Linked DNA regions of Pararhizobium capsulatum DSM 1112. The protein of the gene in region 1 interacts with the protein of each later gene in a pairwise test. Links are inferred from orthologs where the notes say so. Each region holds a gene or a part of one and is shown on either strand. Other genes may lie near its edges.

Evidence for each region.
Region 2: the proteins of QO002_RS02480 (region 1) and dnaE interact in binary tests that used the Escherichia coli proteins (3 or more experiments, as listed by UniProt). The link is inferred for Pararhizobium capsulatum DSM 1112 from one-to-one orthologs.
Region 3: the proteins of QO002_RS02480 (region 1) and dnaQ interact in binary tests that used the Escherichia coli proteins (3 or more experiments, as listed by UniProt). The link is inferred for Pararhizobium capsulatum DSM 1112 from one-to-one orthologs.

What each region holds. Positions count from the first base shown.
Region 1 is NZ_JAUSVF010000001.1:542,384-552,488, reverse strand. Bases 3,305-6,297 are described here. They hold QO002_RS02480 (DNA polymerase III subunit gamma/tau), read right to left. Parts: upstream 5,748-6,297; coding sequence 3,861-5,747; downstream 3,305-3,860. Other genes in these bases: QO002_RS02470 (HIT domain-containing protein), read left to right, coding at 6,017-6,297; QO002_RS02485 (YbaB/EbfC family nucleoid-associated protein), read right to left, coding at 3,399-3,722. Outside these bases: pheS (phenylalanine--tRNA ligase subunit alpha), read left to right, coding at 1-151; pheT (phenylalanine--tRNA ligase subunit beta), read left to right, coding at 191-2,617; QO002_RS02490 (nuclear transport factor 2 family protein), read right to left, coding at 2,773-3,135; more of QO002_RS02470, read left to right, coding at 6,298-6,421; nudC (NAD(+) diphosphatase), read left to right, coding at 6,424-7,398; QO002_RS02460 (porin), read right to left, coding at 7,558-8,619; QO002_RS02455 (porin), read right to left, coding at 9,049-10,105. UniProt on the Escherichia coli protein: Part of the beta sliding clamp loading complex, which hydrolyzes ATP to load the beta clamp onto primed DNA to form the DNA replication pre-initiation complex.
Region 2 is NZ_JAUSVF010000001.1:2,466,744-2,477,861, reverse strand. What follows is about bases 2,383-6,388. They hold dnaE (DNA polymerase III subunit alpha), read right to left. Parts: upstream 6,087-6,388; coding sequence 2,583-6,086; downstream 2,383-2,582. Other genes in these bases: QO002_RS12110 (hypothetical protein), read left to right, coding at 6,266-6,388; QO002_RS12120 (L,D-transpeptidase family protein), read left to right, coding at 2,383-2,562. In the rest of the region: QO002_RS12125 (DNA polymerase IV), read left to right, coding at 1-1,039; more of QO002_RS12120, read left to right, coding at 1,300-2,382; more of QO002_RS12110, read left to right, coding at 6,389-6,565; IS66 family insertion sequence element accessory protein TnpB, read left to right, coding at 6,594-6,830; QO002_RS12100 (hypothetical protein), read right to left, coding at 7,042-7,248; QO002_RS12095 (hypothetical protein), read right to left, coding at 7,236-7,661; QO002_RS31120 (BMC domain-containing protein), read right to left, coding at 7,658-8,059; QO002_RS12085 (EutN/CcmL family microcompartment protein), read right to left, coding at 8,072-8,341; QO002_RS12080 (hypothetical protein), read right to left, coding at 8,338-8,880; QO002_RS31175 (BMC domain-containing protein), read right to left, coding at 8,880-9,098; QO002_RS12070 (aldehyde dehydrogenase family protein), read right to left, coding at 9,486-10,496. UniProt on the Escherichia coli protein: DNA polymerase III is a complex, multichain enzyme responsible for most of the replicative synthesis in bacteria. This DNA polymerase also exhibits 3' to 5' exonuclease activity. The alpha chain is the DNA polymerase catalytic subunit.
Region 3 is NZ_JAUSVF010000001.1:377,250-387,326, reverse strand. What follows is about bases 4,487-7,451. They hold dnaQ (DNA polymerase III subunit epsilon), read right to left. Parts: upstream 6,339-7,451; coding sequence 5,634-6,338; downstream 4,487-5,633. Other genes in these bases: QO002_RS01725 (shikimate dehydrogenase), read right to left, coding at 6,927-7,451; coaE (dephospho-CoA kinase), read right to left, coding at 6,343-6,930; secB (protein-export chaperone SecB), read left to right, coding at 5,071-5,562; QO002_RS01745 (FxsA family protein), read left to right, coding at 4,487-4,981. In the rest of the region: gyrB (DNA topoisomerase (ATP-hydrolyzing) subunit B), read right to left, coding at 1-1,413; QO002_RS01765 (helix-turn-helix domain-containing protein), read right to left, coding at 1,563-1,940; QO002_RS01760 (Smr/MutS family protein), read right to left, coding at 1,937-2,503; mltA (murein transglycosylase A), read right to left, coding at 2,496-3,608; QO002_RS01750 (Tim44/TimA family putative adaptor protein), read right to left, coding at 3,622-4,320; more of QO002_RS01745, read left to right, coding at 4,457-4,486; more of QO002_RS01725, read right to left, coding at 7,452-7,787; QO002_RS01720 (Maf-like protein), read right to left, coding at 7,780-8,379; QO002_RS01715 (pyruvate, water dikinase regulatory protein), read right to left, coding at 8,409-9,230; hemE (uroporphyrinogen decarboxylase), read left to right, coding at 9,636-10,077. UniProt on the Escherichia coli protein: DNA polymerase III is a complex, multichain enzyme responsible for most of the replicative synthesis in bacteria. The epsilon subunit contain the editing function and is a proofreading 3'-5' exonuclease.

The DNA.
Region 1 (10,105 bases):
TGCCTGGGGCATGGGCCTCGACCGTATTGCCATGCTGAAATACGGCATGCCGGACCTCAGAAACTTCTTCGACGCCGACGTGCGCTGGATGAGCCACTACGGCTTCCGCCCGCTCGACATGCCGACGCTGTTCGGCGGCCTCAGCGCCTGATCGCCCGGCCCGCATAGATATTAGGAAACGAGCAAGACAATGAAGTTCACTCTCTCCTGGCTGAAAGACCATCTGGAAACAGATGCCACCCTCGAACAGATCTGCGAGCGCCTGACGGCGATCGGGCTTGAGGTCGAGGATGTCGACGACAAGGCGGCCTTCAAGCCTTTCGTTATCGCCAAGGTTATCTCCGCCGAAAAACACCCGCAAGCCGACAAGCTGAAGGTGCTGATGGTCGATACCGGTGCCGGCGCACCGGTACAGGTCGTCTGCGGTGCGCCGAATGCCCGCGCCGGTCTCGTCGGCGCCTTCGCGGCCCCCGGCGCCTATGTTCCGGGCATCGATGTGACGCTTTCCGTCGGCACGATCCGCGGCGTGGAAAGCCGCGGCATGATGTGCTCCGAGCGCGAACTGCAGATGTCCGACAATCATGACGGCATCATCGACCTGCCGGAAGACGCGCCCGTCGGCCAGAGCTTTGCCGCTTACGCTGGCCTCGACGATCCACTGATCGAGATCAACCTGACGCCGAACCGTCCGGATTGCACGTCCATCTACGGTATCGCCCGTGATCTCGCCGCCTCCGGCCTCGGCACGCTGAAGTCTGCGGCTGCAAACACCTTCGCTATTAAAGGCGAAACGCCGGTCAAGGTGAAGCTCGATCTCGGCGCTGATACCCATCTGTGCCCCGGTTTCGCACTTCGCCTCGTGCGGGGTGTCAAGAACGGCCCGAGCCCGAAGTGGATGCAGCAGCGCCTGCTCGCCATCGGCCTGCGCCCGATCAACGCGCTGGTCGATGTCACCAACTACCTGACCTTCGACCAGGGCCGCCCGCTGCACGTCTTCGATGCCGCCAAGGTCAACGGCAACCTCACCGTGCGCCGGGCAATCGAAGGCGAGAAGGTTCTGGCGCTGGATACCCGCGAATACACGCTGTCCCCAGCTAACGTTGTTATCGCGGATGAAAAAGCCGTCGAGTCCATCGGAGGCATCATGGGTGGAGAGCATTCCGGCTGTGACGAGAACACGACCGACGTTCTGATCGAATCGGCGCTCTGGGACCCGATGAACATCGCCAAATCAGGCCGCGGCCTCGGCATCATCACCGATGCCCGTTACCGCTTCGAGCGCGGCGTCGATCCGGAATATATGGTTCCCGGCCTGGATGCCGCGACGCAGCTGATCGTCGATATCTGCGGCGGCACGGCGGCGAAAGCCGATGTCGTCGGTTATGCCGGCTACACACCAAAGGTCGTCGATTTCCCGGTTTTCGAGGTCAAGCGCCTGACGGGCCTCGAAGTCAGCGCCGAGGAAAGCATCTCGATCCTGTCGAAGCTCGGCTTTGGTGTTGAAGGTTCGGGCGAGCGTGTCTCGGTGTCCGTTCCCTCCTGGCGGCCGGATGTTGATGGCAAGGCCGATCTGGTCGAGGAAGTCATGCGCATCCATGGCGTCGATTTCATCAAGCCTGAGCCGATCGAAAGCCATACTTCGGTCAACGGCCGCATCCTGACGACGCTGCAGATCCGCACGCGTCTTGCCAAGCGCGCGCTCGCCTCGCGCGGCATGCTGGAGGCCGTCACCTGGTCGTTCATCTCCGGGGCCCAGGCCGAGCTCTTCGGCGGCGGCGCGGCCAGCCTTTCGCTCGCAAACCCGATTGCGGCCGATATGTCCGACATGCGCCCCTCGCTGCTGCCGGGTCTGTTGACGGCTGCTCAGCGCAATGCCGACAAGGGCTTTGGCGACGTCGCGATCTTCGAAGTCTCCGGCACCTATGAGAACGACACGCCAACCGGCCAGCGCCGCGTTGCCGGCGGTATCCGCCGCGGCACGGCATCGCTTGCCGGTTCCGGTCGACTGTGGTCGAACACGGCCAAGGGCGGCGGCAAGCCGGTCGATGTCTTCGATGCCAAGGCCGATGCGATCGCGGTTCTCGAAGCCTGCGGCGTGCCGATGGGCAATGTGCAGTTCGAGGCCGGCGGCCCGTCCTGGTATCACCCGGGCCGCTCGGGTACGATCAAGCTCGGCCCGAAGATCGTGCTCGGCACGTTTGGGGAATTCCACCCGAAGACGCTGGAAGCGCTCGATGTCTCCGGTGCCTTGGCCGGCTTTGAAATCTATGTCGATGCCATGCCGGACCCGAAGAAGAAGGCCACCCGCACCAAGCCGGCGCTGGAGCTTTCGCCCTTCCAGGCCGTCAAGCGCGACTTCGCCTTCGTCGTTGACCGCACGGTGGAAGCCGGCGCGATCCTGAAGGCTGCGTCCAGCGCTGATCGCAAGCTGGTGACCGGCGTCTCCGTCTTCGACATCTTTGAAGGGGCGTCGCTCGGCGAAGGCAAGAAGTCGGTGGCCATCGAAGTCGTCATCCAGCCCGCCGAACGCACGCTGACGGATGAGGATTTTGAAGCCCTCACCGCCAAGATCGTTGCCAACGTGACGAAGTCCACCGGCGGCACGCTGCGGGCCTGAGAAGGAACCTGCCCTGACAATCGTCCTCGGCCTTGAGCCGGGGACCATTCCCGTCGGCGTGAAAGATATTCGAGTCGAGCCGGAGCTTCCTCTAGATTCCTTTGTTTCCGTTTGTCTTTTCGGGAAAACCGGTTTCCACTTTTCAGTGACAAACTCTAGGCCGGATGCAGGTGGTAGAGCTTGTTGACGATGATCCAGCGGCCCTCGATCTTCAGAAGCGAAAGATAATCGGTAAAGCGCATGCCGGCGAACTCGTCGGTAACCTTGACGCTCGCCGCATCGCCGGAAATGTCGATCGTCTCTATATCCATGACAGGCTGGGTATCCGGTGGCGCTGGCGGCTCTGCAAGGACGGCGCTGATGAATTCATCACGCGTCAGCCATTCGACCGAACCTTCATAGTTGCCGATAACCCGCGCATTGGCATGAAAAGCCTTTCGCAGGGCCACTTCGTTGCCGAAGGCCATGCCATCGACATAGAGATGCAAGATCGTCCGGATCGCCTGTTCTTCGGACATCCCGTTTCTCCGCTCGCCTGCCAGCCAACGGAGAAATTGTACCATGAAGGCGACATCATGCGAAGCTCGGCACTTGCGCCGTTATCGGCCTGCGAACCTTGGCGGTATTTGCAAGCACTTCGAGGTGGCACGAAGACCACCTCCGTCTGTTGCGAGGTCAAGCTTTGGCGACCTTGCCATGGATTTTGACCGCAAGGCACCGAGCCTGCAGCTTCGATTAGCCTATCTAGGCTATCCGCCAGCTATCGCCGTGTTTAGCCCTTTTAGAAAGGCAGCTTCATGCCGGGCGGGATCGGGAGGCCTGCGGTCAGCGCACGGGTCTTTTCGGCGGCGATGGCCTCGGCCTTGTCCTTGCCGTCCTTATGGGCAGCAACAATCAGGTCTTCGAGGATCTCGACATCGTCTTCCTTGAACAGCGAAGGGTCGATCTTGATGCCCTTGAGGTTGCCCTTGCCATCCATGCGAACGGTCACCAGCCCACCGCCGGACGCACCATCGACTTCGAGAGCGGAGATTTCATCCTGCATCTTTTCCATCTTGGCCTGCATTTCCTTGACCTTGCCCATCATGCCCATGAGGTCGCGCATCGGATTTTCCTCTTCGAAATGTGCTTAAAAGCTAGAAATAGAGGATGTCTGGTTCAGATTGAACCAGACATCCTCTAACTTCTTTTGTTTCTGTTTGTCTTTTCGGGAAAACCGGTTTCCACTTTTCCCTGACAAACTCTAGTGCTCGATATCATCGCCGGGAAGGATGTCGCCTTCCTCTGATTCGGCAACGGCAACGACCTGCGGCTCCTCAACTTCCGGATCCGGCCCCTTGATGCGCACGTCGGCGATCTTGGCGCCCGGGAAGCGAGCGAGGATGGCGGCGACATCGGGGTCCTGCCGAGCGTCGCTGAGGCGCTTTTCCTGAGCCTGCTGCTCGGCCTCCAGTAGCGTTTGCTGGCCGGGTTCGCGGCTGAGGATGACCATCCAGCGGATGTCGGTCCATTCCTCCAGCCGCTTCTGCAGATCGGCCACCAGCGTCTTCGGCGCTTCTTCGGGGAGGTTGATCTCCAGGCGCCCCGGTTCGAGATTGACGAGCCGCACGAAGCCACGCACCAGCGTCTTCAGGCGGATATCGCGGTTTTTCGCGCAGAGTTCGGCAATGTCGGCAACGGAATTGACCGGAACCTTGGGCTGGGCCTTCGGGGCAGCGCTGACAATAGGCGCTTCGGCGGGCTTTTCCTCGATGCGGCCGACAATCTGCACAGCGGGCGTTGGTGTATCGGGCACTGCCCGCAACATCGTTGCACCATTTCCGTTAGCGCGCTGGGCAGGCGGCGTGTCGATGGATCGTGCCTGAATGTTCGATCCCTGGAAGGCCTGCGGTGTTCCCGCACCGTTACCATTGACCGTCGGTGCACGGCCGGCATCGCCACCCGAAAGTTCGAGCAGGCGACGTGCAGCATCTTCCGGCGCCGGCAGGTGGGCAGCATGGGCAAGCCGGATCAGCACCATTTCGGCGGCACCGGCTGGGCGCGAGGAGCTCTCCGTTTCAGGAATACCCTTCAAGAGCATCTGCCAGATACGCGACAGCGTGGTGACCGCGATTCCAGAGGCGAACTCGACGCCGCGGGTGCGCTCGATCTCGCTCAGCGACTGGTCATTGGCCGCATCCGGCACATATTTGAGCTTGGTGACGAGATGGGTGAAATCAGCAAGGTCGGTCAGAACCACGGACGGGCTAGCACCAGCCTCGTATTGGCGCGCGAACTCACTGAGCGTTGCAGCGACATCCCCCTTCACGATATGATGGAAGAGATCTACGATGCGGGCGCGGTCGGCAAGACCGAGCATGGAGCGCACGGCCTCAACTTCGACGGAACCGGCCCCATGGGCAATTGCCTGATCGAGCAGCGAGAGGCCATCGCGGGCGGAACCCTCGGCTGCACGGGCGATCATCGCCAAGGCATCCGGCTCGGCGGCGACACCTTCCTTTTCGAGAATGGTGGTGAAGAGGACAACGAGATCGATCGCGGCGATACGGCGCAGGTCGAAGCGCTGGCAGCGCGACAGCACCGTGATCGGAACCTTGCGGATTTCCGTCGTGGCGAAGATGAACTTCACATGCTCCGGCGGCTCTTCGAGCGTCTTCAACAGGCCATTGAAGGCCTGCGTCGAGAGCATGTGCACTTCATCGATGATGTAGACCTTGTAGCGCGCAGACACCGGGCGGTAGCGCACCTGTTCGATGATCTCGCGGATATCGTCGATACCGGTATGGGAGGCGGCGTCCATCTCGATCACGTCGACATGGCGGCCTTCCATGATCGCCTGGCAATGCTCACCGGGGATGCGCAGGTCGATGGTCGGCTTGTCGATTTCTGATGTCTTGTAGTTCAGCGCGCGAGCAAGGATGCGGGCGGTGGTCGTCTTGCCGACGCCGCGAACCCCGGTCAGCATATAAGCTTGGGCGATTCGACCGGTCTCGAAGGCGTTGGTGAGCGTGCGCACCATCGGCTCCTGGCCGACCATAAGGTCGGAGAAGTCCTTCGGCCGGTATTTTCGCGCAAGGACGCGGTAGGCGGCGGGCTTTTCGGATGTCGGGATCAGACTATCTTCGCTCATCGCCCTCTTTTCCCCACGATGGGGCCGCTTGGCTGCAAATCGTGTCCAGACAGGACAGTAAGGAAAAGGGTGGGAGGCTGGCACGATGACCCGTGCCTGGCTCGTTGGGGCTGCTTCCTTCCGGACCTGACCCGGTTGGCGAGTGGCTCGTCCACCACCAACCTCCCGGCTCTCATATCGGCAATATCGCCAGCAAAAGCAAGCCAAGCCTTCAAAAAACTGCTATTGATTTGCAAAACAACGATAATTCGCAAAGCCCGGAGTTCTTCTTGTCTGACTTTTCCCTTGATCCCCGCCTTGAACGCGATGGGTTGCTCGTTTCCAACCTCGGACTCTGCCAGCTCCGGGTGATGAACGACCGGCGCTGGCCCTGGCTGGTGCTCATTCCGCAGCGAGACGGTATCTCGGAAATTTTCGACCTGACCCCGCTCGACCAGACGATGTTGACATTCGAGACCAACATGGTGGCTGCGGCATTGAAAAAGACGACCGGGGCGACCAAGATTAATGTCGGAGCGCTCGGCAATATCGTCCGCCAGCTTCATGTCCACGTCATCGCCCGCAGCGAAGGCGACGCCAACTGGCCGGGGCCTGTCTGGGGTTTCGGCACGGCCGAGCCGTGGAGCGACGAAGAACGCAAGGCATTCGCAGCCCGCCTACTGGAAAACCTCTGACCATGACGAAATCGATCTTCGACCTGCACAGCCCGCATCCCGAACCCAGCACCCTCGTCGCCTTTGCCGAAAACCACCTGGACCGCCAGTCGGAGCATCGAGCCGACGATTGCGTCGAAAAGGCCTTCCGGGCTGAGGGGGCGCATGTATTGGCCTTCTCCGGCAGCCGGCTGGTGGTCAAGCACGACGAGAAGATCATCGATCCGCTCTTCGCACCTTACGAGCTTTCGGGATTGCAGCCGGAACTTGACGACGCGATCCTGCTCGGCTTCCTGCCAAATGGCGAGCCGCGGCTTGCCGTGCCGATCGGGCTGACAGAGGAGACGCTCCCCGAGCCGTTCAAGATTGCGGACGGGCGCACCCTCTATCGCCAGCAGATGCTCACCGACGAGCTTCTGGGACAGTTCGCGCAGGCATCGAGCCTGATCACCTGGAACGCCAACAATCGTTTCTGCGGCAAATGCGGCAGCGCGACTGAAAGCCAGGCCGGCGGTTACAAACGGATCTGCACCGCCTGCGGCCATCTTAGCTTTCCGCGCACCGATCCCGTCGTAATCATGCTGACGATCGATCTCGAGCGCGATCTCTGTCTGCTTGGCCGCAGTCCGCATTTTCCCGAAGGCATGTATTCCTGTCTTGCCGGCTTCGTCGAACCGGGCGAGACGATCGAAAATGCTGTGCGCCGCGAGACGCACGAGGAATCCGGTATTCGCATCGGTCGCGTGCGCTACCATGCCTCGCAGCCCTGGCCGATGCCGCACACGCTAATGATCGGCTGCTATGCGGAGGCGAAGAACCGCGATATCCACCGCGACGAACAGGAACTGGAAGACTGCCGCTGGTTCACCCGTGAGGAAACCGCCACCATGCTGGCGCGAAATACCGGCGTCAGCCTTGCCGCCGGTGAGCTCGGTCCGCCGCCGAAGGGCGCGATCGCCCATCAGCTTATGCGGGACTGGCTGGACTGGCACCGCTAGAGGATGTCTGGTTCAGATTGAACCAGACATCCTCTAGATTCTCTTATCTTCGTTTGTCTTTTCGGGAAAAGCCGGTCCCCACTTTTCCCTGACAAGCTCTAGCAGGCAAACGAAAACCGGCGCCCCAAGGGCGCCGGCTTTGTATTTAGTGCCTGCTGATCAGAAATCTCGCTGGAAGCGGACGGTGCCGCCGAAGGCATTGCCGTCGCCACGCACGCCACCGAAATCGGTGTAGTTTATTTCCGGCATGATCTTGAAGCCAGAGACCATCTTGTATTCCACGTTCAGGGCTGCGGCGAAGGTGCCGTCTTCTTCATAGGCTGCCTGGCCATTGATCGTAGCCTTGTCAGTTACCTTGGCAGCAAAGCCACTCCATGCTGCCCATTCGCCGTTCCACGAACCGAAGAAGTTGCGCTGGCGCGAGCCTGCCGGGCCGTCTTCATTATCCCAGCCAGACTGATAGCCGCCCATGATGAAGATCGAGAAGACATCGTTGAGGGTCAGATCAAGGCGGGCCTTGGCTGCCATTTCTTCGGACTGGGCGTCGTAGCCGATGATTGCGGAAATGCCGCCCCAATCCTGCTTGTACTTGAAGCCGGCCAGCGGATCCGGCCAGTCTTCGTCCTTGTAGTAGACCGTCGTGCCGCCGGCACTATAGGTGCCGTTGCCCTCTTCCAGGCCAATCAGTAACTCGAAGCCGTTGTCAGTCTTGTAGACATAGCTCACCTGAGGGGTGCGGTTTGGCGAGTAATCGATGACATCGTCATTGATGATGTTGCCGGCCGAATCCAGCCATTTGTCGAAGCGCGAATCCGAATAGCCGGCGCGGAAGCCACCCAGCTCGATATAGGAACTGATCAGCGTAAACTTCTCCACGCCATCCGTGTTATCCCAACGATGCTCGATAAAGGAACGCAACGTACCATATTCCGTATCGGAGGCTGCGTCATAGCGCAGCGTGGCACGGGTATGGCCAACCCAGCCGTCGTTGATCCCGTTATAGGGGCTCTCACCCAACATATTATCGAAACGAACGTAGCCGCCGATCTTCAGACAGGTCTCGGTGCCCGGTATGTAGAAGTAACCTTTTCCGAATGCGTCGCAGACGCGAACATATTCCATCGGCTCTGGCTCGGCCGCGACAATGGCGTCCGCTGCTGTGGCGTTCTGAAAAGCTGCAAGCGCGGTTGCCGAAGCAAGCAAAAGGCTCTTGATGGTCATCAAATCCCCAATCGTGTCAAATGACAACACATGAATTTCCGGTGCCAAGCCGCCCGACCAACTCGGAATCGCGGACGGACTCAGCGCGCCAGACGGCGTAAAAAGACCACGGGTCTATGTCACATTCTATCAGGTAAACTGTCATAGTTACCCCCACGCAACACGAAAATATCGAATGTGGCAAAACTACAGCACTCGCGAGCAGGTTGTCCAGATGGTCGCAATTTATCAAAAATCGCGATTATTGCGAAGGATGCAGCGATTTAAGGTTTACCCTCAACCGAGACGTCGCTTTACATGTGGCCTGGATCGAAGGGCGAGAATACGCGTCCTTGTTGAACGCCGGGTGGGATTTGATGACGGGTATGACGACAAAGCAAAACCGGCACCTAAGGAAAGGTGCCGGTCGTTTTGGCGCATGGGCGCTGATCAGAAGTCGCGCTGGAATCTGATGGTGGCACCGATAGCATCGCCATCACCGCGCTCACCGCCGAAACTGGTGTAGTTGAGTTCCGGCATGAAGCTCAGGCCGTCGGCAACCGCATAATCGACATTGAGGGCGCCGGCGAACGTGCCGTCTTCTTCATAGGCCGCCTGAGCGTTGAAGGAGGCCTTTTCACTGGCCTTGACGGCGAAGCCGCCCCAGGCTGCCCAGTCGCCATTCCAGGCACCGAAGTAATTCAAGCGACGGGTGCCGCCCGGACCCTTGTCATTATCCCAGTCGGACTGGTAACCGCCCATGACCCAGGCGGAGAATACGTCGTTGAAGACCACATCAAGGCGCACCTTGCCGGCAAAGCTCTCCGCGAACGGGTCATACCCTCCGACGGCGGAGATTCCGCCCCAATCCTGCTCGTACTTCACGCCCACGATCGGTTTCGGCCAGTCGCCATCATCGTAAAAGGCGGTCGGTACTGGAGCATAACCGGTGTCGTAATCGCCGGCGCCTTCCTCAAGGCCGATGAGAGCGCTGAACCCGTTCCCGCCCTCATAGACGTAGCTCACCTGGTTGGTGCGGTCGCCGGTATAGTCGATGACATCGTCGTTGATGATGTTGCCGGCCGAATCAAGCCAGGTGTCGAAGCGCGAATCGGCATAGCCGGCGCGGAAACCGGCTGCATCGATATAGGCTGCGTTAATGTAGGTATCGCCATCCGATTCGGCGCGAAGCTCGATGAAGGAGCGCACGGTGCCGATCTCGGTATCATTGCGGGCATCGAAGGTCAGCGTGCCGCGGGTAAAGGTCGAAAAGCCGATATCTTCGCCGCTGTAGACATCGTCGCCGAGGCCGAGGTCGAAGCGGACATAGCCGCCGATCTTCAGGCAGGTCTCACCGCCCGGAATGTAGAAATACCCGGCACCATAGGCGTCGCAGACGCGCACATATTCCATCGGCTCGGGTTCGGCCGCTACAACGGCATCGGCAGCATAAGCTGCTGGAACGAAGGTAAGCGCGGCAACCGAGCCGGCAAAAAGAGCTTTGATT
Region 2 (11,118 bases), 1.9 Mb from region 1 along the record:
CATCGCTCGTATCCATGGGGTGCGCTCGGCCATGCCGATGTTCAAGGCCTTGGAAGCCTGTCCCCAAGCGATCGTCATCAAACCAAACATGGAGAAGTATGTCACCGTCGGCCGTCAGGTGAGGACGTTGATGCAGGAACTGACACCTCTCGTGCAGCCGCTGTCGATCGATGAAGCCTTTCTGGAGCTTAAGGGTACCGAGCGGCTACATCACGCGGCGGCAGCCTTGACGCTGGCACGCTTCGCCCGTCGCATCGAGAACGAGATCGGCATCACTGTTTCCGTGGGTCTTTCCTATTGCAAGTTCCTCGCCAAGGTCGCATCCGACCTGCAGAAGCCCCGTGGTTTTTCGGTGATCGGCGAGGAGGAAGCCCTGAGCTTTCTCAGCGAAAAGCCGGTAACGCTCATCTGGGGCGTCGGCAAAGCCTTTGCGACGACGCTGGAGCGTGACGGCATTCGCACCATAGGCCAGCTCCAAACCATGGAGGAAGCCGATCTGATGCGGCGCTATGGCACCATGGGACAGCGTCTCTTCCGGCTTTCGCGCGGAAAGGATGACCGACAGGTGGAGATCAACGGCGAAGCAAAGAGCGTTTCCGCTGAGACGACCTTCAACGATGACCTCTGCGACTATGACCAGCTCATCGTCCACCTGCGCCGTCTCAGCGAGAAGGTCAGCGCGCGCTTGCGCAAATCAGAAATTGCCGGCCAGACAGTTGTCCTCAAATTGAAAACCGCGGACTTCAAGACCCGGACCCGCAATCGCCGTCTGGAGGACCCGACCCAGCTTGCCGACAGGATTTTTCAGACCGGTATGCAGCTGCTGGACCGGGAAACGGATGGAACCAAGTTCCGGCTGATCGGTATCGGCGTCAGCGATCTCGGCGATCCGGCGCTGGCAGATCCCCCGGATCTGGTCGATCGCAACGCCAGTCGAAGAGCGGCAGCCGAGGCAGCGATGAACATCCTGCGGGACAAGTTCGGGAAAGCCAGCGTCGAGACGGGCTACACCTTCGGAAAGGGTCGGCGGGATCGCTAAATGCCCCATAAACCGACCGCCAGCGACTGCAAGTCTTCTCCGGCGTAGCAGCTTTACACGGAAATTTGAACGCGCTTGCAAAGTGGATGGCTCAAGATTGCCAACTCCCGCAAAACTTCGTTAAATCCCTTTGTCTAGGCTGGCCTTTCATCTGGTTCATGCCTTGGCGGGACGCGCGAGGACGAAACCGGACGTTTGTATTTGCCGCGCATGAAGCCGCACGAACCGGCGCGCGGACTTTAGTAGCTCCGGATGTCGTCATGGTTCAGCGTATCGCCTTTCGGTCCAGTCTTCTTGCTCTTGCCCTTGCGGCCAGTACGGCACTTGGCACGGGAAACGTCCTCGGTGCGACAGAACGCCCACTGCAGATCATCGTCTCCAAGGATCAGCAGTCGCTCGTCGTCTACGACGGCGACACGGTGGTCGCCACGTCACACGTCTCCACGGGCAAGAAGGGGCACGCCACGCCAACAGGCATCTTCTCGATCCTGCAGAAGGCGCGCCATCATCGCTCCAACATCTATTCAGATGCACCGATGCCCTTCATGCAGCGGTTGACGTGGTCCGGTATCGCGCTTCATGCGTCCGGTCAGGTGCCGCCCTACCCGGCCTCCCATGGCTGCGTGCGCATGCCCGACGATTTTGCGAAGACACTTTTTGGAATGACTGAACACGGCATGCATGTCCTCATATCTGATAAGCAGGTGCTGCCGACGCCTGTTTCCCACGCGTTTCTCTTCCAACCCAAAGCTGAGGCGCCGCCACTGCTTTCAGATGTAGAGCTGCGGCCGACAGGCTCGCAGCTGCCCTCGTCTACGCAACCCGTCGAGATCGCGATGGGCGAACCGGCAGACAAACCGGCAGAAAGCGCACTACCTTCCGGGCCGCCTGTTCGCATGCTGATCACCTGGCGTGGACAGCGGGAAACGACGATGGACGCACAGAACATTCTGATTGATCTCGGCTTCAATCCCGGCCTTCCCGACGGCGTTTCCGGCTCCCAAACAGTTGAGGCGATCGCGGCGTTTCAGAAAAGCGAAAATCTTCCACCGGACGGACGGGTGACCGCCGAACTGCTTTCTACGCTTTACAAGAAAACGAACCGGGGAACGCCTGCCAATGGCCAAATCCTCGTTCGCCGGGACTTCGCGCCGGTCTTCGAAGCCCCGATCACCATTGCCGAGCCGCATGCGGCATTGGGCACACATTTCTTCCAGTTTCATTCTGCAGCTGACGCCGACAACAATGGAAGCGGCGGGAGTTGGTTTGCGACCACACTCGACAACGCGCTTCCAAAGACGATTAAGGCGCGTCTTGGTTTGACGGACGACAGCGATTCGCTTGCCTTCAATGCTGCTGAACGCACACTTGATCGACTAAGCCTCAATGCAGAGACGCGCCAGAAGATCGAGAAGATGCTCGCTGACGGTTCATCTCTGACCATAACGGATAATGGCCTTGGTCAGGAAACCGGAAAGGGCACGGATTTCGTCACAATTACGTATGCAGGCCCCAAGGGCTGAGACCGTCCCTGGATTCGTGATCAGACGAGTTCGACGTCTATGACACCGGGCGTTCCGCGCATGGCGGCGGCAATTTCCGCCGAAATCCGATACCGCTCGTTGAGCTCGACCTCAATCTCCCGCTGGCCATTGTCCTTGATGACAACGAACGATACGAGTCCGTCGCCCTTGGTGTTGAGGTGGGTCGCAACCGATCGCAGAGGGCCGCTGTCACGCACATAGACGCGCAGCGCCTTCTGCATCTGTAGAGAGCGTTCTTCCAGTGATTGCAGCGTCTGGATGCGCAAGCCGATACCTTCCGGCCGCTCTTCCGCCTGCACGGTCATGACGAGTGATTTGCCCGCTTCCAGCAGGTCTCGGTACTGATTGAGCGCCTCGGAAAACAGCACGGCTTCGAACTGCCCGGAGGAATCCGAAAAGGCGATGATGCCCATCTTGTTGCCTGTGCGGGTCTTGCGCTCCTGCTTGGACGTGACCGTACCGGCGAGACGGCCGGCTGTCGCACCTTTTTTTACCGAGGCTGCGAAATCACCAAAGGTCTGTACCCTGATCTTTGCGAGCAACTCGTTATAGGTGTCGAGCGGGTGAGCCGAGAGATAGAAACCCAGAACCTGGAACTCGCGGTGCAGCTTCTCCGACGCGAGCCAAGGTGAATAGGCTGGCAAGGCCAGCTTTTCAGGCCCTGTCGCAAAGCCCGCACCGAACATGTCGCTCTGGCCGCTGACCTTGTTTTCCTGGGCACGCTGCGCAAGACCGAGAATTCGGTCCATCCCACCAACCAGTTCAGCACGATCGTAGCCGAAACAATCGAAAGCACCGGCACAAATCAGGCTTTCGAAGACGCGGCGGTTCAAAAGCTTCGGATCAATCCGCAGGCAGAAGTCCTCAAGGCTTTCGAAAGGTGCATCGCCACGCACGGCAACGATATGATCGACTGCAGCTTCACCGACGCCCTTGATGGCCGCCAATGAGTAGTAGATGCAGTTGTCGCCGGTCTCGAAGCGCCTGAACGATGTCTGCACCGATGGCGGAATGACCTTGATTCCCAGCCGGGCGGCGTCCTGCCGGAAATCGTTGATCTTGTCGGTGTTCGACATATCGAGCGTCATCGACGCTGCCAGGAACTCGACGGGATAATGCGCCTTCAGATAGGCGGTCTGATAGGACACAATGGCATAGGCTGCCGCGTGGCTCTTGTTGAAGCCGTAGTTTGCGAACTTCGCCAGGAGATCGAAGATCATATCGGCCTGTGGCTTCGAGACGCCGTTGGCAACCGCGCCATCGACGAAGCGGGCCCGCTGCTTATCCATTTCCTCTTTGATCTTCTTACCCATGGCGCGGCGCAGAAGATCGGCCTCTCCGAGCGAATAGCCTGAAAGAACCTGGGCGATCTGCATCACCTGTTCCTGATAGACAATAACGCCCTGCGTTTCCTTGAGCAGATAATCGATCGTCGGATGGATCGATTCGATCTCTTCCTCGCCATGCTTGCGGGCGTTGTAGACCGGGATGTTCTCCATGGGACCCGGTCGATAAAGCGCCACGAGGGCGATGATATCCTCGATGCAGTCCGGTCGCATGCCGATCAGCGCCTTGCGCATCCCGGCGCTTTCCACCTGGAACACGCCGACCGTGTCGCCATTCGACAGCATCTCGTAGGTCTTTTCATCGTCGAGCGGCAAAGCCTCGAGCGCAACGGTGATATCGCGCTTGGCGATAAAGTCCACGGCGGTCTTCAGTACTGTCAGTGTCTTCAGGCCGAGGAAGTCGAACTTGACGAGGCCGGCCTGTTCCACCCACTTCATGTTGAACTGGGTGACCGGCATATCGGAGCGCGGGTCGCGATACATCGGCACGAGCTGCGACAGCGGACGGTCGCCGATCACGATACCGGCGGCGTGGGTCGACGCGTGACGGTAAAGGCCTTCGATCTTCTGGGCGATATCGAGCAGGCGGCCGATAACCGGCTCCTTGTCGACTTCTTCCTGGAAGCGCGGCTCCTCTTCGATCGCCTTCGACAGAGGCGTCGGGTTGGCCGGGTTGTTCGGCACGAGCTTGCAGATCTTGTCGACCTGGCCGTAAGGCATTTCCAGCACGCGACCAACGTCGCGCAACGCGGCGCGTGCCTGAAGCGAACCGAAGGTGATGATCTGCGCCACCTGCTCGCGGCCGTATTTGCGCTGAACGTAGCGGATGACCTCTTCGCGCCGATCCTGGCAGAAGTCGATATCGAAGTCGGGCATCGAAACGCGTTCAGGATTGAGGAAGCGTTCGAACAGCAACGAGAAGCGTAGTGGGTCGACGTCGGTAATCGTCAGTGCATAGGCGACCAGCGAGCCCGCACCGGAACCGCGGCCCGGACCAACGGGGATATCCTGCTGCTTTGCCCATTTGATGAAGTCCGCAACGATCAGGAAGTAGCCCGGAAATTTCATGCGTTCGATGACGCCAAGCTCGAAATCCAGCCGCTCGCGATAGTCCTTTTCGGTATAGCCGGCGGAGAGGCCCAGCTTCTCCATACGCTCCTCAAGGCCCTCCTGGGCCTGGCGCCGGAGTTCCTGCGATTCGGCGCGCTCAGCTTCCTGCGGATCGTCGGACGCACCGGTGAAGCGCGGCAGAATAGGGCCTCGCGTTTTCAGGACGAAGGAGCAGCGGCGCGCGATCTCCACAGAGTTTTCGAGCGCTTCCGGTAGATCCTTGAACAGCGCCACCATGTCCTTGCGGCTTTTCAGATAGTGATCGGGTGTCAGTCGGAACCGGCTGTCGTCGGAGACCATGGCGTTGTGCGCCACCGCCATCAATGCGTCATGGGCCTCATATTCGGCAGGCGATGGAAAGAAAGGCTCGTTGGTCGCGACCAGCGGCAAATCCATCTTATAGGCAAGCTCGATCATTCGACCTTCGTGGCGCCGATCGAAGCGCCCATGCCGCTGCAGCTCGACATAGAGCCGATCGCCAAACAGCGCCGCCAGTGTCTTCAATCGCGCCTCCGCAAGAGCGCCGTGACCCGAGCGTACCGCCATGTCCACCGGACCACCGGAAGCACCAGTCAAGGCGATCAACCCCTCCGTGCCGCCGTCACGTAGCCACGATAAAGCAATGCGCACCGCCTGCCCGCTCTCACCATCGAGATAGGCGCGGCTGACTATATCGACGAGCCGAACATATCCGGCATCGGTGGATGCAATCAGCACGATCGATGGCAGCTTCGCCAGATGCTGCGCATGACCGCGCTTCTCACCATCAACCTCATCCTCCATGTCGATCGACAGCTGACAGCCGATCAACGGCTGCAGACCGTCGTCCATGGCCTTCTGAGAGAATTCGAGCGCAGCAAAGAGATTATTGGTATCGGCAATGCCGATCGCCGGCTGGCCATCGGAGACAGCCTTGCCGATGATCTTCTTGATGGGAAGCGCGCCCTCCAGAAGAGAAAAGGCGGAATGAACCCGCAGATGCACGAACAGCGGATCACCGCCCTCGCCTGCCTGCGTCCCTACATCTTGCTTCGTCGCTTCGGCCATGGCTCGCTCCGATTCCTGTCAACGGAACGATATCCTGCTTCGGATCGGTGATGTCCACTTTTCATCCTTCACCGCTCCGATTTTTCCGCAAGCTGCGAATTTGTCCACAGAGCGCGAACAGATAAAATGGGCTGAAGAAGGATGATTACATCCCCATAACGAGGATGGAGAAACTGGCGATGAACATAATCATGGAGGTGAAGGCGGCAAGATCACGAAGAAAATCGGTCATTTCAAAGCTCCTTTTCCGTTATGTTTTTATTTTGTTCTATTTTTGTTCACTCGTCAAGCAGCGAAATGGAATTTACGATGTGCTGCGCCGCGATACTTTACGGAACCAACCAGTCAAGCAAACCGACCGAACCGGACAGACAAATCTGCTGCCGCGAGGCGGTTGGCACAATCTACTCGAATCGAAATTGGCGGTGTGGGCGGTCGTGTTTTGCAGGTCAATGCCGATGTTGCACCTGACCTGCTGAAGGCGCTGATCCGCCTGGTGCAAGAAGCATGATCGCTGGGGGCGCAAACGCGCGGGTCTATCCCCTCGCCTGCGGCGTGACCGACCTGCGCAAAGTGATCGACGAGCTGATGGCACTGTTGAAGTCATCGTTACGACAGAAAACCGCGTCCGGTTCGGCATTCGTATTCCATGGACAACGAGGTAATCGGATCAAGCTGCTGTTCTTGCGCAGCCAAGGCTTCTGTCTCTATTACCAAGCCCTGAAGAATGGCCGCTTTCCTTAGATATCGGCAAGCGATGGCACGGCGCAGCTTACGGCGGCACAACTGGCGATGCTATGGGAAGGGATCGAGTAGCGACGCTCCTCCTGGACGTTTGCGCCGGCACGCGTCGCCTGAGGCAAAGCATAACATTTATAGATACATATGCGACGACTTGGTATCAAAATAGAACGGAACCCTTTCGACCTACCGACCGCCTGTTTTTGATACGTTTTTACCGTCCTTTGATTGTTTCGAGTTTTGCGGTGATTGTGTCGCGGGCGAGTTGCATGTCTTCCCGCGTGCCAGAGATGAACAGTCGGCCGGTTGCGCCCATCATCTGGACGTCGTTGATGACGGCGTTTGGGGCGACTTTTTCGGCCTCATTGGCCGCGACGCAGGCAAACAGCGCCGGCGCCATCTCGTAGATCAGCAGCGCCACGCCCGGGACCAGGATCGAGGCATCGCGGGAGCGGTTGAGGATGATCGCGTGCTGGTCGGAGAGATCCTCGATGATGTCGTGATAGAGGATCTGCGGCTTGAGCTGTTCCTCCGGCCGCCGATGCCTGCGAGGATGGCCTCGCCGGCCGCGACCAGTTCCTCCATTCTGTCCGAATGCAGCTCCAGCAGCCCGAACTGCCGTTCGGTGTAGAGGATGCCCGGCTCCATCGAGGGCGCGGATTTGAGCGCCAGGTCGGTGATGCGGTGGATCGCCAGCGCCGGCGCCACCTCGATGATCAGGGAGTTCTGCCCGGCAAAGGGCGGATATCCCCTCGCCCGGGTGGGCGAGGACAGATATGCTGCGAACTGCGGCTGAAGATCCTCGATGGGAAGATAGACGCGAAGCTCTGTCATGCCCCACTCCTTCTGTTAATCTTGGGCGGGCTGTTAATCTTGGGCGGGCTGTTAATCTTGGGCGGGCTGTTCAATCTTGCCCGGGCTGTTAAATTTTGCGCGGGGATACCGGCCGGCTTCAGGCCTTGAGGGTCGAAGTGCCGGCCAAGATCGGCATGCGGACGGGCGATGACATGGACGGCGGTGACTTCGCCGACCAGTCCTGCGGCTTCCGCGCCGGCTTCTGTTGCCGCCTTCACCGCGCCGACATCGCCGCGCACGACAATGGACACCAGACCGCCGCCGACCTCGTTGCGGGCGATGATCTCGACATTGGCCGCCTTTACCATCGCGTCGGCGGCGGAGAGGGCCGGCACGTAGCCCTTGGTTTCAATCATGCCGATTGCCAGATTTGCCATTTCAAAGCTCCTTCATTTTTGTGCTTTTGGGTTGATATTCGTGGGTTGTTCGTCGATCGAGCCGACGATCAGCGCATCGATCGGCGCGGAGCGTTCGGGAAAGTAGGCGGCGGCCACCGAGCCCTGCGTCACAAGGACAGTCTCGCCCTCGGCGCAGCCCAGGGGATCAAAGGCGATGAGCCTTGCCCCCGTTTCGGTTTCCACCTCGAGCAGGGCGCCGGTCGGAAGCGTGCCGATATGGCGCGTCGACCAGAGCCTGCCGCTGACGCGGGCCTTAATCATGTCGCACTCCTTTCGATTCTGATGCCCCGGCGGCGAGCCTCGTCCGCAGCAAGGGGCGTTAATCTGCTTTGCCGGCCGATGCGCAGCCGCGTCGTGTCCGACCCGAGGCCTGTGATATCGCGCTCGGTGATCAGGCTTTTCGTCACCTGCGGCACGGCCGACGGCACTGTCGTCACCAGCACCGATGCCTGTTGCTGCACAGGCTGAGCCTGGGAAAGCGGCAGGGAGGAAAGCGGCGGGGAAGAAACCGGCACGGACGGCGATGCGGGCGCATAAGCAGCCATCGGCATCGCCGGTCCGGCGGCGGCGAGTGTGGGCGCACCCGCCGGCACGAATATCAGGCGCCCCTCCTGAAGCGCTGCAGCAAAGCCCGGATCGGCGGCGCGGCGCAGCACCGAAAGCGCAAACTCCGTCAGCCCCCGGGCATCGTCCACCCGCACCCGCTCCTCACGGCTCCCGGCCGCGCCCAGAAGCTCGGCCCGGATGGCGGCGATCTCCTCGGCCAGCACGTCGCGGATGAGGGCGCGAATGTCCGACATCAGCGTGCTCCCGCCTCACGCAGCACCCGCTCGGCGGCATCGCGCGCATTGCGCACATCCGCTTCGGTGCCCGCCAGGTAAAGTCGGCCGTTGGCGCCGATCATCCGCATGTCGATGACCTTGATGTCGGCTTCCTTCTCGGCCTCGTTGCAGGCAAGAATGGCATAGGCCGCCGGCTGGCATTCCAGCAGATAGATGCTTTCGCCGCTGAGAACCATGGAACCGGTCTTGTTGCGGTTCATCAGGAAGGCATGCTGTTCGTCGACCCGCGTGACGATCTTGGACGCCATGATTTTCGGCTTCTCGGCCTCGTCTGGTTTCTTGCCCATCGCCTGCAGTGCCGCTGCCGCACCCGCCTGGACCTCGGCGGTGGAATAGGCATGGAATTGCAGCGTGCCGAACTGTCGCTCGACCACGAGGAAACCGGCGCGCACCTCGGCGCTTTTCAGGACCGTATCCGTCAAAGCCTCGATGTCGAGCCCCGGTGCAATCTCGATGATCTGCGCTGCCATGCGCGCGCGGCAGGGTGCCGCGCATCCAGGTCGCGGTATAGGCCAGCGTCTGCGGCTGAAGCTGGTCAATGAAGATGAAAGCGCGAAGATCTGTCATGGCTGGCCCCCGGTCAGCTGGCGAAGTTCCTGGAGAATGAGGTGCCGCAGCAACTCGCGGTCGGCCCCGCTCTCGAACCCTTGCGATGGTGCGGTGGTGGGCGATGGTGCGATGGTGGGCGACGGTACGGTCGGCGCCGCAGCGGTGGGGGACGGTGTGGTGGGACGGCTGGAACCGTCCGGTCCCTCGAAGGGCGCCCGCACATGGGAGAAATCGCCGAAGGGCACGGCCGCATCGCTGTTCCAGGCAAGCCGCGTCCAATGGACGAGGTGTTGCGGCCCGATATTCTCGCCAACCGAGGAGCGGCCGGCATAACCGGTACCGATCATGAAGGACGGCGCCAGATGCGTGGCAAAACCCGCCGCCCCTTGCGAGCAGGGCGCATTGACCACCACGCGGTAGACGCAGAGCGCTGCGGCATAATCCAGCGCCTGCTGCGCATCCTCGCCGTGATAGGCGGCCGAATGCCCGGCGCCCGACATCCGCAGGATCATCTGCGCCACGCCCTTGGCCCGCTCAAAGGTGCCGACCGACATCAGGGCCAGGACCGGGCAGAGCTTTTCCCGGGTCAGCGGTTCCTCGATGCCGGCGCGATCGACCGGCGCGATCAGCACCTTGGTGCCCGGCACGACGCGAATGCCAACCTGCCGGGCGATCCACACCGCACTCTTGCCGACGGCCGCAGTGTTCAAATGCCCGCCCGGGAACAGGAAGTCCCGCAGCCGCGCCACGTCGGCCTCGTTGCACAGATAGCCGCCCGCCGCCCGCAAGGCCCGCTCGAAGCGCTGGCGATTGCTGTCCAGCGTCAGGAGCACGCTTTCATTGGTGCACAGCACGGAATTGTCGAAGCTCTTGCTGTCGATAATCCGCTGCGCCGCCGCCGTCTGGTCGGCGGCGGCTTCCTTTGTACTTGGTTTTTCCGTGTTCCCCTCGGAGACGCGTTGGGACGACGGCGCGTCAACTGAGCGGAAGCGAGATATTCGGGAATGGTCGGCGACTTGGCGCATCCATGCGAAACGCGGAAGTGGAGTGATTCGCGCCGGTGGACTGATTGTTTGCTGATGTGGCGCTCAGCTGGAGAGGTTTGAATTTTTATTAGCAACTCGGAAATTGCGGTCAGCAATGCAGCACAGTTGGCGAGCGGTGGTTGGTCAAGTGCTTATCTAGCCGTTCAATTGTGCGACGCCAAGGGCGGCTGGCAAAGGGGTGAGCTCATATCCGGAAAGAGCGGCAGACGTAGCTTTCAGTTCAGCGCCAGAGGAAATAGTGGCCACACTCATTACCGATCAATTGATTGTACTCGTTTGCCAAAACGAAGTATCAGCCAGTCAGACATCAACTCAAAGAGCGCTTTCCTCTTGACTAAATTCCTGCCCGCATCTGCCTTGTGAATCTGACCTGCCTCCGACAATCCGTGCAAGCACGGCATGCGGCTTCTCACGATGATGAGTTTGACCTGCCTCACCAGAAAACCGCATCTTGTCTGATAACACTTCTGATCTCGCTTCGCAGGTTAAGGCCAGGAAAAGATTTACATCCTTATATATCCTGCCATCAGTCTTCAGCTACGACGCTTGATAGAGCTGGCTTGGGGAAATTTGAACTGCGATTTCACCCCGATGTGCTAAC
Region 3 (10,077 bases), 170 kb from region 1 along the record:
GAAACGGGCACGCTCAACATTGAGGATCTTGCCGCGCAGCGGCAGGATCGCCTGGTTTTCACGCGAGCGGCCCTGCTTTGCGGAGCCGCCAGCCGAATCACCCTCGACGAGGAAGAGCTCGGATTTTGCGGGATCGCGCTCCGAGCAGTCGGCAAGCTTGCCGGGCAGCGAGGAGATATCCAGAGCGCCTTTGCGGCGGGTCAGTTCACGCGCCTTGCGGGCAGCTTCACGGGCAGCCGCTGCCTCTACGACCTTGCCGACGAGGATCTTGGCTTCGGTCGGATGCTCTTCGAACCAGGTGCTGAGCGCTTCGTTGACGAGGCTTTCGACCACCGGACGAACCTCGGACGAAACCAGCTTGTCCTTGGTCTGCGACGAGAATTTCGGATCAGGAACCTTGACGGACAGAACGGCAGTCAGGCCTTCGCGGCAATCTTCGCCCTGCAGCGTAACCTTTTCCCGCTTGGTGATGCCGGAGCTATCGGCATAGGAAACGACCTGCCGTGTCAGCGCGCCGCGGAAGCCCGCCATATGCGTGCCCCCGTCGCGCTGGGGAATGTTGTTGGTGAAGCAGAGCACGTTTTCGTGGTAGCTGTCGTTCCACCACATCGCCACCTCGACAGTGATACCATCCTTCTCGCCGCGAATAGCCACGGGCTTGGCGACCAGTGGCTTCTTGGCGCGATCGAGATAGGCGACGAAGGCTTCGAGACCGCCATCATACATCAACTCGTCCTGGCGGATGTCGGAATGACGTCGATCGGTCAGTACAATGCGAACGCCGGAATTGAGGAAGGCCAGCTCGCGCAGGCGATGCTCAAGCGTCCCGTAATCGAAATCGGTCTTGGTAAAAGTATCGGTGCTCGGGAGGAAGGTGACTTCCGTCCCCGTCAGGTCACCCGCATCCCCGGTCACAACCAGCGAGGCATCGGGAACCCCGTGGGTGAAGCTCATCTCATGAACCTTGCCCGCGCGGCGGATCTTCAGCTTCAGCGATACGGAAAGCGCATTGACAACCGACACGCCGACGCCGTGCAGACCGCCCGAGACCTTGTAGGAATTCTGGTCGAATTTGCCGCCGGCATGCAGCTGGGTCATGATGACCTCGGCTGCGGATACGCCTTCTTCCTTATGGATGTCAGTCGGGATGCCGCGACCATTGTCTGTGACCGTGACCGAACCATCGGCATTCAGAGTTACCGTGACAACATCGGCGTGGCCGGCAAGCGCTTCGTCGATCGCGTTGTCGACGACTTCATAGACCATGTGGTGCAGGCCCGAGCCGTCGTCGGTATCACCGATATACATGCCCGGCCGCTTGCGTACGGCGTCGAGGCCCTTCAGCACCTTGATGGAATCTGCGCCGTATTCTTCGGCGTTGGAACCGGAGGCGGTTTCAGGAGTATCGGTCATATAGTTTCTAGTCTTTCCAGGGTTCCAAGCCTCTAAAGAGGCCTGACGGCGATTACGGGCGAATCACCCGATCCACGGCTGTTGTGAATATAGGGAAACTGTTGGCGCTTCCAAATCCCGAGGCGCTAAAACCGGCAGAAAACAGGGGATCATTCACGATCCTTATCAGGAAAACGCCGGTTTTCCAAAACTTCTTCCAATGCAGCGATGGTTTCGTCCGGAAGGCGGCGAATTCGCGCCGCAAGCTTGTTGGCAAAGGCGGTATGACCAGCGGATAGTCCGGACGTATCGAGCACGGCTTTGGGATCGGAAAGCGCCGCCAAGCCGAAAAGTTCTTCCGCCTCATCCCAGATGACGTTGAAATATCCGGCGACGCGTTGGAGGAAATCGAAGCTCGGAGCGCCACGCTTTCCATGTTCGAGGGCCGAAAGATAGGCGGCAGAAACACCGATGGCGGCGGCCATCTGTTTTTGCGAAACGCCCTTTTGCAGACGCAGGCGATGCATGGCTTCGCCGAAGGGCGTCACGGTGCCGCTCCCCTGGCCCGGGAGAGACGCACGTAAAGCGCGCCCTCGCCGCCATGGGTGCGTGCAGCCGGTTCGTAGGAGGAAATCAGAGACCGAAATTCCGGCAGGGAAAACCACATCGGCACCGCTCGCTTCAAGGTACCTTCGCTGCCGAGCGACGTGCCCTTGCCGGTGATGACCAGGACATGGCGCAGGCCGCGGTCGTGGGCGCGCATCAGGAAATGCAGCAGAAATCCGTGTGCCTCGCTCTGGATCATACCATGCAGGTCTACCCTCGCCTCCAGTTGCAGGTGTCCCCGGGCGAGCTTGCGCTTCACCGGCTTCTCGAGAGGATGATGCTGGTGCTGCGTTGGCTTCGGCGGCTCGGGTGCAACACCGAGGGCTTCCAACAGGGAGCGCCCGTCCTTGAAATTTGCGGGCTGCTGCGATTCAGGCGCTTTTTCAATCTCCGGTTCTTCAAAATGGACAAGATCTTCCATGCGTCCCGGCAGGGGACGGGTCGTGCGGGCAACCTTGCCCCAGAGGATTCTGTCTTCGCTCGAGAGCTTTCGATCCTTAGCCATCGCCGTATCTTGCTGCTGCGGCCTTGGGAATGAAAATGAAAAAATCTGCCGCGTTGCGCACCGAGCCGGCCAGTCGGCCAGCTTCGTCACCAGAGCCGGTAAAGATATCGCCGCGCGCCGGGCCAACGATCGCCGAACCGGTATCGAGCGCCAGCATCAGCCGCTGGAAGGGCTTGGCATCATCGATATGGACCAGTGTCTCGCTGCTGATGAAAAAGGGTACGCCGAAGGTGTGGATCGCGCGATCGACAGCAAGTGAGCGTCCCGGCTCCAGCGCTACCTTTGCAGCGGCCACAGGCCCGAGCACCGGATCATCGACCGCAGCCTCCCGAAAGAAGATGAAGGAACGGTTATGCCAGAGGACCTCCGCAACCCGATCCGAGTTCTCGGCAAGCCATTGGCGAATGCTCTGCATCGACACGGTCTTGGGGTCGATCTCGCCGCGATCGATCAGAAGCTTTCCGATGCCTGAGAAATAATGGCCCGTCTTTGCCGCATAAGTGACACGCGTTACGCGGCCACCCGGAAACAGCAATCGGGCCGCCCCCTGAACATGGGCGAAGAAAACATCGACGATGGATTTCGCATAGGCAATTTCCAGCCCCTTGCCGCGAAGATAGCCCTGCTCGATTGCGCTACGATCCGGATATTCATCAATCGCTCCGTCGCGGAGGCGACCAAAAGCGAAATAGGGATCCATGCCGGACGGCCGATTGCTGTCATCGAGGTCAACGAGATCGGCCGGACGGCGGTAAAAGGGATAGCGAAATTGCGCGTCCGGTTCTGCCCGAACCTCGACTTCGGGTTCATAAAAGGCCGTGACCAGACCTCTCCCTCCCATCGACGGGCGGACGAGAAAAGGCACGAAATGCGTCTCGAAGAAATCCCTGGCCCCCTCGGGGGCCAGGGCATCGACAACAGTCGATGCCGCCTCAAAGGCCAGCCCCAAATCGTCCGAGCTGACGCCGAGCGCGCCGGTCTTGTGGGGTTTGACCGAAACGACATGCCGATGACAACGAGCAAGCGCGCGTACGACCGCAGCCGGATCATCGTTTTGCCAACCGGGGATGTCGGAGAAGCCGACCCGCTGCAGACTGAAATCCATCGCGCCGGTCCGATCAATTCTCGGATTCGGTCGCGATCAGCTTCCAGTTCGGATCGCGCGAGCGTGTATCGCGGGCGAAGGTCCAGAGGTCGTTGACTTCGGACACCGCCTCGCTATCGCCGTCGATAACGGCGCCAGCCTTGTCAAAGGTAGCAGAGATCAACTGGCTGATGATCCGCACAGTGACGCTCGCTTCGCTGTCCTTGACTTCGGCATGAACGATATCGGCCTTTTCGATGCCGACGAACGTGGACTTCAGAACCTCGCCCTTGGCTTCGCGCTCCGCAATCGCCGCTTCGAAACCATCATAGACCTCACGGGACAGCAGACCCTTCAACGTCTTGCGATCACCATCGGCAAACGCCATGACGATCATCTCGTAGGCCGTCTTGGCGCCGTTGACGAATTCCTTCGGATCGAAGGAAGCATCTGCATCTGCTATCCTGCGCAAACCGTCATTGAGCGGCGTGCCCGCTGGCGTGAAGGCGTCGATTGCCGCATAGCTCGCCGTGCCATCCGGGCTGCCATCCCGACGCGGCAACTGCACGACCTTGCCGGTCGCCTCCGGTCCTTCCGCGGTTTCGCGCTTGGAATAGGGATCGAGCGGTGGCCGCTCGCTGCCGGTACGACGACCGAGCACGCTGCGCAACTGGATGAAGATGATCACCGCGGCGACCAGAAAAAACAATGTGACGAAGTCGAAAGAGCCCATTCCACCCAGACCGCTGTTAATTTGCCTTGAGGTTACCCCATATAGTCTGCATGGCATCATCATTCAAACGACTATATCAATTCCTTGCAACGAGGCGCCCGTTGGATGGCATTTCCTCGATAAATGAGTGGGTTCCATGCGTATTCTGATCGCTCCATCGCTTTTTCTTGTGTTGCCGTTTGCGGAAATCGCGACCTTTGTTCTGGTCGGAAACGAAATCGGTGTCGGGATGACATTGATGCTCGTTCTTGCCAGCATGGTCGCCGGAATAGTCCTGTTGCGTTTTCAGGGCTTGGGTACATTGAGACGACTTCAGCAGGCAACGGCTGGTGGCGGCGATCCCGGGCGCGAACTGGTTCATGGGGTCATGATCGTTGTCGCTGGCATTTTACTGATCCTGCCCGGCTTTCTGAGCGATATTGTCGGGATCCTGCTTTTTCTTCCACCCGTACGAGACCTCGCCTGGAAGGTGATGCGTGATCGCCTCAACATCGTCACGGTCGGCTCCGGTTTCGGATTTTCACCCGGAAGCCGCCCCGGAGACAACTCCTCCGACGTTCATCGGCGCGGTCCGCAGGTAGTTGACCTGGAGGAAGACGAGTATTCGCGTGATGCACCTCGTTCGCCGGGACAGCAGGATGACCGGAACAGGTTGCGCTAGCCTTCCATGATGCGGCAGGGCTCCGGGTTGTAAGGCTCCGAGCGAAATGCTAGATGGCCACAGCACATCAAGCCCAAGGAAAAGGCCTCATGACCGATACCGCATCCAACCCGAACGGCGGCTCCCAGGAGAGTCCGTCCCTGAACGTTCTGGCACAGTACATCAAGGATCTGTCCTTCGAAAATCCCGCTGCCCCCCGTTCGCTGCAGGCTCGCGACAAGGCTCCTTCGATCAACATCAATGTCAACGTCAATGCCAACCCGCTTTCCGAAGCGGAATTTGATGTTGTCCTGACGCTGAATGCCGAAGCCAAGGAAGGCGACAAGGTTCTGTTCAATGTCGAACTGGCCTATGGTGGCGTCTTCCGCGTTACCGGCTTTCCGCAGGAACACATGCTGCCGCTGCTCTTCATCGAGTGCCCGCGCCTGCTCTTCCCCTTCGCACGCCAGATCGTTGCCGATGCAACCCGCAACGGTGGCTTCCCGCCGCTGATGATCGATCCGATCGACTTTGCGCAGATGTTCACGCAGCGCATGGCCGAAGAAAAGGTTCGTGCCCAGGTTTCCGCCGCGCCGAACTGATTTGGGAAGAGTTTGCTTGTTAAGCCGAATGCCCGGTTCTCGCGAGCCGGGCATTTTTTATTGCGGCTGGTTTATTGAGGTTGGCCGTATTTGCCCCAGATTGCCTTGGCACCCATCTTGGCGACCAGCGCATCGTGGCTTGCGCGTTCCTCTTCAGTCAGACGCGGCGCCAACGGGCGCGGTCTCTGGCCGATCACAACGATCGTATCGTCCTGTTCCCGCTCGGTGCCGCGGCTTTCCTGCGAGGAGAGACCCAGAGCCGCCTGCCGTCCGCCGCTCATCTCGATATAGACTTCTGCCAGAAGTTCGGAGTCTAACAATGCGCCGTGCTTCGTCCGGTGAGCATTGTCGATGCCGTAGCGCCGGCAAAGTGCATCGAGCGAGTTCGGCCCCATTGGATTTTTACGCCTGGCCAGTGCCAGAGTGTCCGTCACCAGATCGGGCGCGACGGGTGGCTGGCCGATGCGGGCAAGCTCTGCATTGATAAAGCCCATATCAAAGTTCGCGTTGTGGGCCACCCAGCGGGCATCGCCGAAAAACGCCATCATGTCGGACGCAATATTGGCAAAGGACGGCTTGTCCTTCAGGAACTCATCGGTGATGCCGTGGATTGCAAGCGCATCCGGATGAACCTGACGATCGCCTGGATTGATGTAGACGTGGAACGTCCGGCCGGTCGGAAAGTGATTGTCGAGTTCGACGCCGCCAATTTCGATGACCCGATCAAGACGATTATCGAGACCGGTGGTTTCCGTGTCGAAAATGATCTCGCGCATTAGGTCACCTTTTTTTCAGAAGACGTTCGACAAGTGCCCCGACCTGCGTGCGGGCCGAATCAAGCCCGAGGCCGGTATCGATGATATAATCCGCCTTCGCACGTTTTTGGTCGTCCGGCATCTGGCGCGAGAGGATGAGATCGAATTTTTCGGCCGTCATCCCCGGTCTTTTCAAGACACGCTCGCGCTGAATGTCTGGATCGGCGGTTACGACAACGACGGCATCCACACGATCTTCGCCGCCAACCTCATAGAGCAAGGGAATATCGAGCACCACGATCGGCGTTCCTGCGGCTCTTTCCTTTTCGACGAACTGCTTTTCACGCAGACGAACGAGCGGATGGACGATGGCCTCCAATTCCTTGAACCGTGCGGGACTTTCCGCGAGCGCCAACGAAAGTCTGCCCCTGTCCACGCAGCCATCGACGACGACACCCGGGAATGCCCGATCGATCGGCTCTACAGCTTCTGCCTGGTAGAGATCATGCACGACCTTATCGGCATCGTTCACCGGAATGCCCAGATCTACAAACATCTGCGCCGTTGTCGACTTTCCCGTGCCGATGGATCCGGTAAGGCCAAGGACGATCATGTGTGAGCCGCCATGTCATCAATGATCAATTGGCGAAGCGCGCTATCGACCGTGGGGCGAACTCCGAACCATTTTTCAAAGCCGGGCACGGCCTGATGAAGGAGCATCCCGAGCCCATCGACAATGCGAAATCCCTGACTTTCGGCCTGCGCCAGAATATGCGTTTTCAACGGCACATAGACGATGTCGGTGACAACAGCATCCGGACGCATCGAACTGAAATCGAAGGCGGGTACCTCTCCGCCGTCCATCCCAAGCGATGTTGTATTGACCAGAAGCCCGGCGCCGGGAAGCATATCCGAGAGGGCTTCCATCGGCTGCGCATGGACCGCCGGCCCGAAACAATCCGCCAATTCACGCGCCCGCGCTACCGTCCGGTTCAGAACATGGATGGTTTTGACACCCCTGTCGCGAATGGACTGGATGACCGCCCGGCTTGCGCCCCCGGCACCGAGGACAACAGCCGTCTCGATCCCATCCCATCCAGGTGCTGATTGATCGAGATTGGCAGTGAAACCTATGCCATCAGTATTGGTCGCATGAAGCACACCGTCTTCCAGCCAGACGGTATTGGCGGCACCGATTTCCCGTGCCAAATCATCCGGCCGATCGGAGAGGGAGAAAGCAACTTCCTTATGGGGGATGGTGACGTTGCCACCAATAAATCCGGACTGTCCACTTTTCAACTCCTGTATGAAGCCGGGAAAATTATCCGGAGTCACTTCATGAGTCCGGTAGCTTCCCTGCAATTTCAACTTCTCCAGCCAATATCCATGAATCAAAGGCGATCGCGAATGCTTGACCGGGTAGCCGGCAACGAAAGCATGGTTAACAAATGTTTCACGTGAATCACGCATCGAGAACACCGATCTCTCTAAGTTTAGCCAGCAAGGGCAGCATGGGTAGACCGAGAATCGTGAAATAATCGCCCTCGATCGCGTCAAACAGCTGGATACCCTCCCCCTCCAGCTGGTAGGCGCCGACGCTGGAAAGCGCCTTTTCACCGACACGCGCAAGATGTTGCTCAACAAAATCCCGGTCGAAATTACGCATGGTCAACCGGGCCGACGACACGTGGCGCCACAAAATCTCCTTGTCCTGATGGAGCACGATTGCACTGTTGAGTTGGTGAGTCTGGCCTGAAAGAGACAGAAGGTGATCTCGCGCCTCGTCCATAGTTCGTGGCTTGTGGTAGACGCGCGCGCCAAGAGACATCGTCTGGTCGGACCCAATCACAACCGCTTCGGGAAAATGCCTTGCGATATCGACAGCCTTTTCTGCAGCCAAAGCGAGGGCAATCGTTTCCGGTGACGCCCCTTCCGCTTCAAGCTTGGCGTCGATCGCCCGCTCGTCAATGGCCGCAGCCTGACTTCCAAAAGCGATGCCGGCGTTTTCAAGCAGCATCCTGCGAAAGGGGCTTGCAGACGCAAGCACGAGAGAAGGGGTCATAGACGGGTCCTGGACAGTGGAGTGCGGATTTACCGCAGCCGGGGCCTCAGGGCAACGATCGCGGCCGCTGTTTCCTCGATCGAGCGGCGCGTCACGTCAATGATCGGCCAATTGTTGCGTGCGCAGAGCATGCGCGCATATTTCAGTTCCTCCGCGATCGAGGCACGATCGGTATATTCTTCGACATGAAAGCCCTGGGTTGCCCCGAGCACCCTGTTCTGTCGGACCTGCGAAACCCGATCCGCAGTTGCGATCAGACCTACGATCAAGGGTTTCGTCGCCTCGAGCAATCGTTCCGGCAGCGGCACATTGGGCACGATCGGTATGTTCGCTGTCTTGATGCCGCGGTTGGCGAGATAGATGCTGGTCGGTGTTTTGGATGTCCGGCTGATCCCGATCAAGACGACGTCGGCTTCATCAAAATCGACGGGCAGCTGTCCGTCATCGTGATCCATCGTGAAATTGAGGGCCTCGATGCGCGCAAAATATTCGGCATTCATGACATGCTGGGCGCCGGAGCGACGACGGGATGTGGCACCCAGATAGGTCTGGAAAATATCGATGATCGGATCGAGAACAGAGACGCAGGGTACGCCCATCTGTTTGCATTGCTGGTCGATCATATCGGCCAGGTCGCGATCGACAATGGTATAGAGGACGATGCCGGGCGCTCCATCGACGGCCTCGAGCACCTGCCCCAACTGCTTTCGCGTCCGTATCAGCGGATAGACGTGTTCAAGCGCATGGGAAGCCTGAAACTGCGCAGCGGCGGCGCGGCCGGCCGCAATCAATGTTTCGCCGGTCGAATCGGAGATCAGATGCAGGTGGAAATAGTTTTTCTGGTTCTCCACGTTATTCTCCGGGGCTTGTTGATAAAGCGGGACAAAAACAGCTAAGGGCTCGCCCCCGTCCAAGGCAAGGGGAAAACTTCCGAGTTATTCACAATTGACGCACGCTCGGAGAAGACTTCGCGGCCCCTGTGAAGATGACTCATGCTTACGGCAAAATGTCACGCCCATTCACAGCCTATCCACAAACACGTCTCAAGTGGTGAAGAGCAGAACGAATTGAATCGAAACAATTTTCCGGGCTATCCGAACTTTCGTGCCAGATTGGCCGAATTTTTTCCTCACGGCTGCTCAACGCGGCGGCCCTGTGGATGAGGTGGGGATGGATTTTAATCCTTGATAGTCACCGACTCTAAGAAATAGAAACCTTCTAGATTCAGTTTTGTTTTAAGTTGGAGACATGTGGACGTGACTGTGCAAGGACGCAAAGTGCTTCGGGTATTGCAGGGAGAGACGTTGTCTCCTCCTCCCGTCTGGTTGATGCGGCAGGCAGGTCGTTATCTTCCGGAGTATCGCAAAACACGCCAACAGGCCGGGAGCTTTCTTGATCTCTGTTATTCGCCGGAGCTTGCAACGGAAGTGACATTGCAGCCGATCCGTCGGTACGGTTTCGATGCAGCGATTCTGTTTTCCGATATCCTTGTCATCCCCGACGCCTTGAAGCGGAATGTTCGCTTTGAGGAAGGCCACGGACCGCGAATGGACCCGATCGATGTTGGAGAGATCCATCGGCTGAACCCATCGATCGTCTCGGGTCACCTGAAGCCAGTCATCGAGACGGTAACGAAACTGCGGCGGGAGCTGCCCGGAGAAACAACCCTTCTCGGCTTCTGTGGCGCGCCCTGGACGG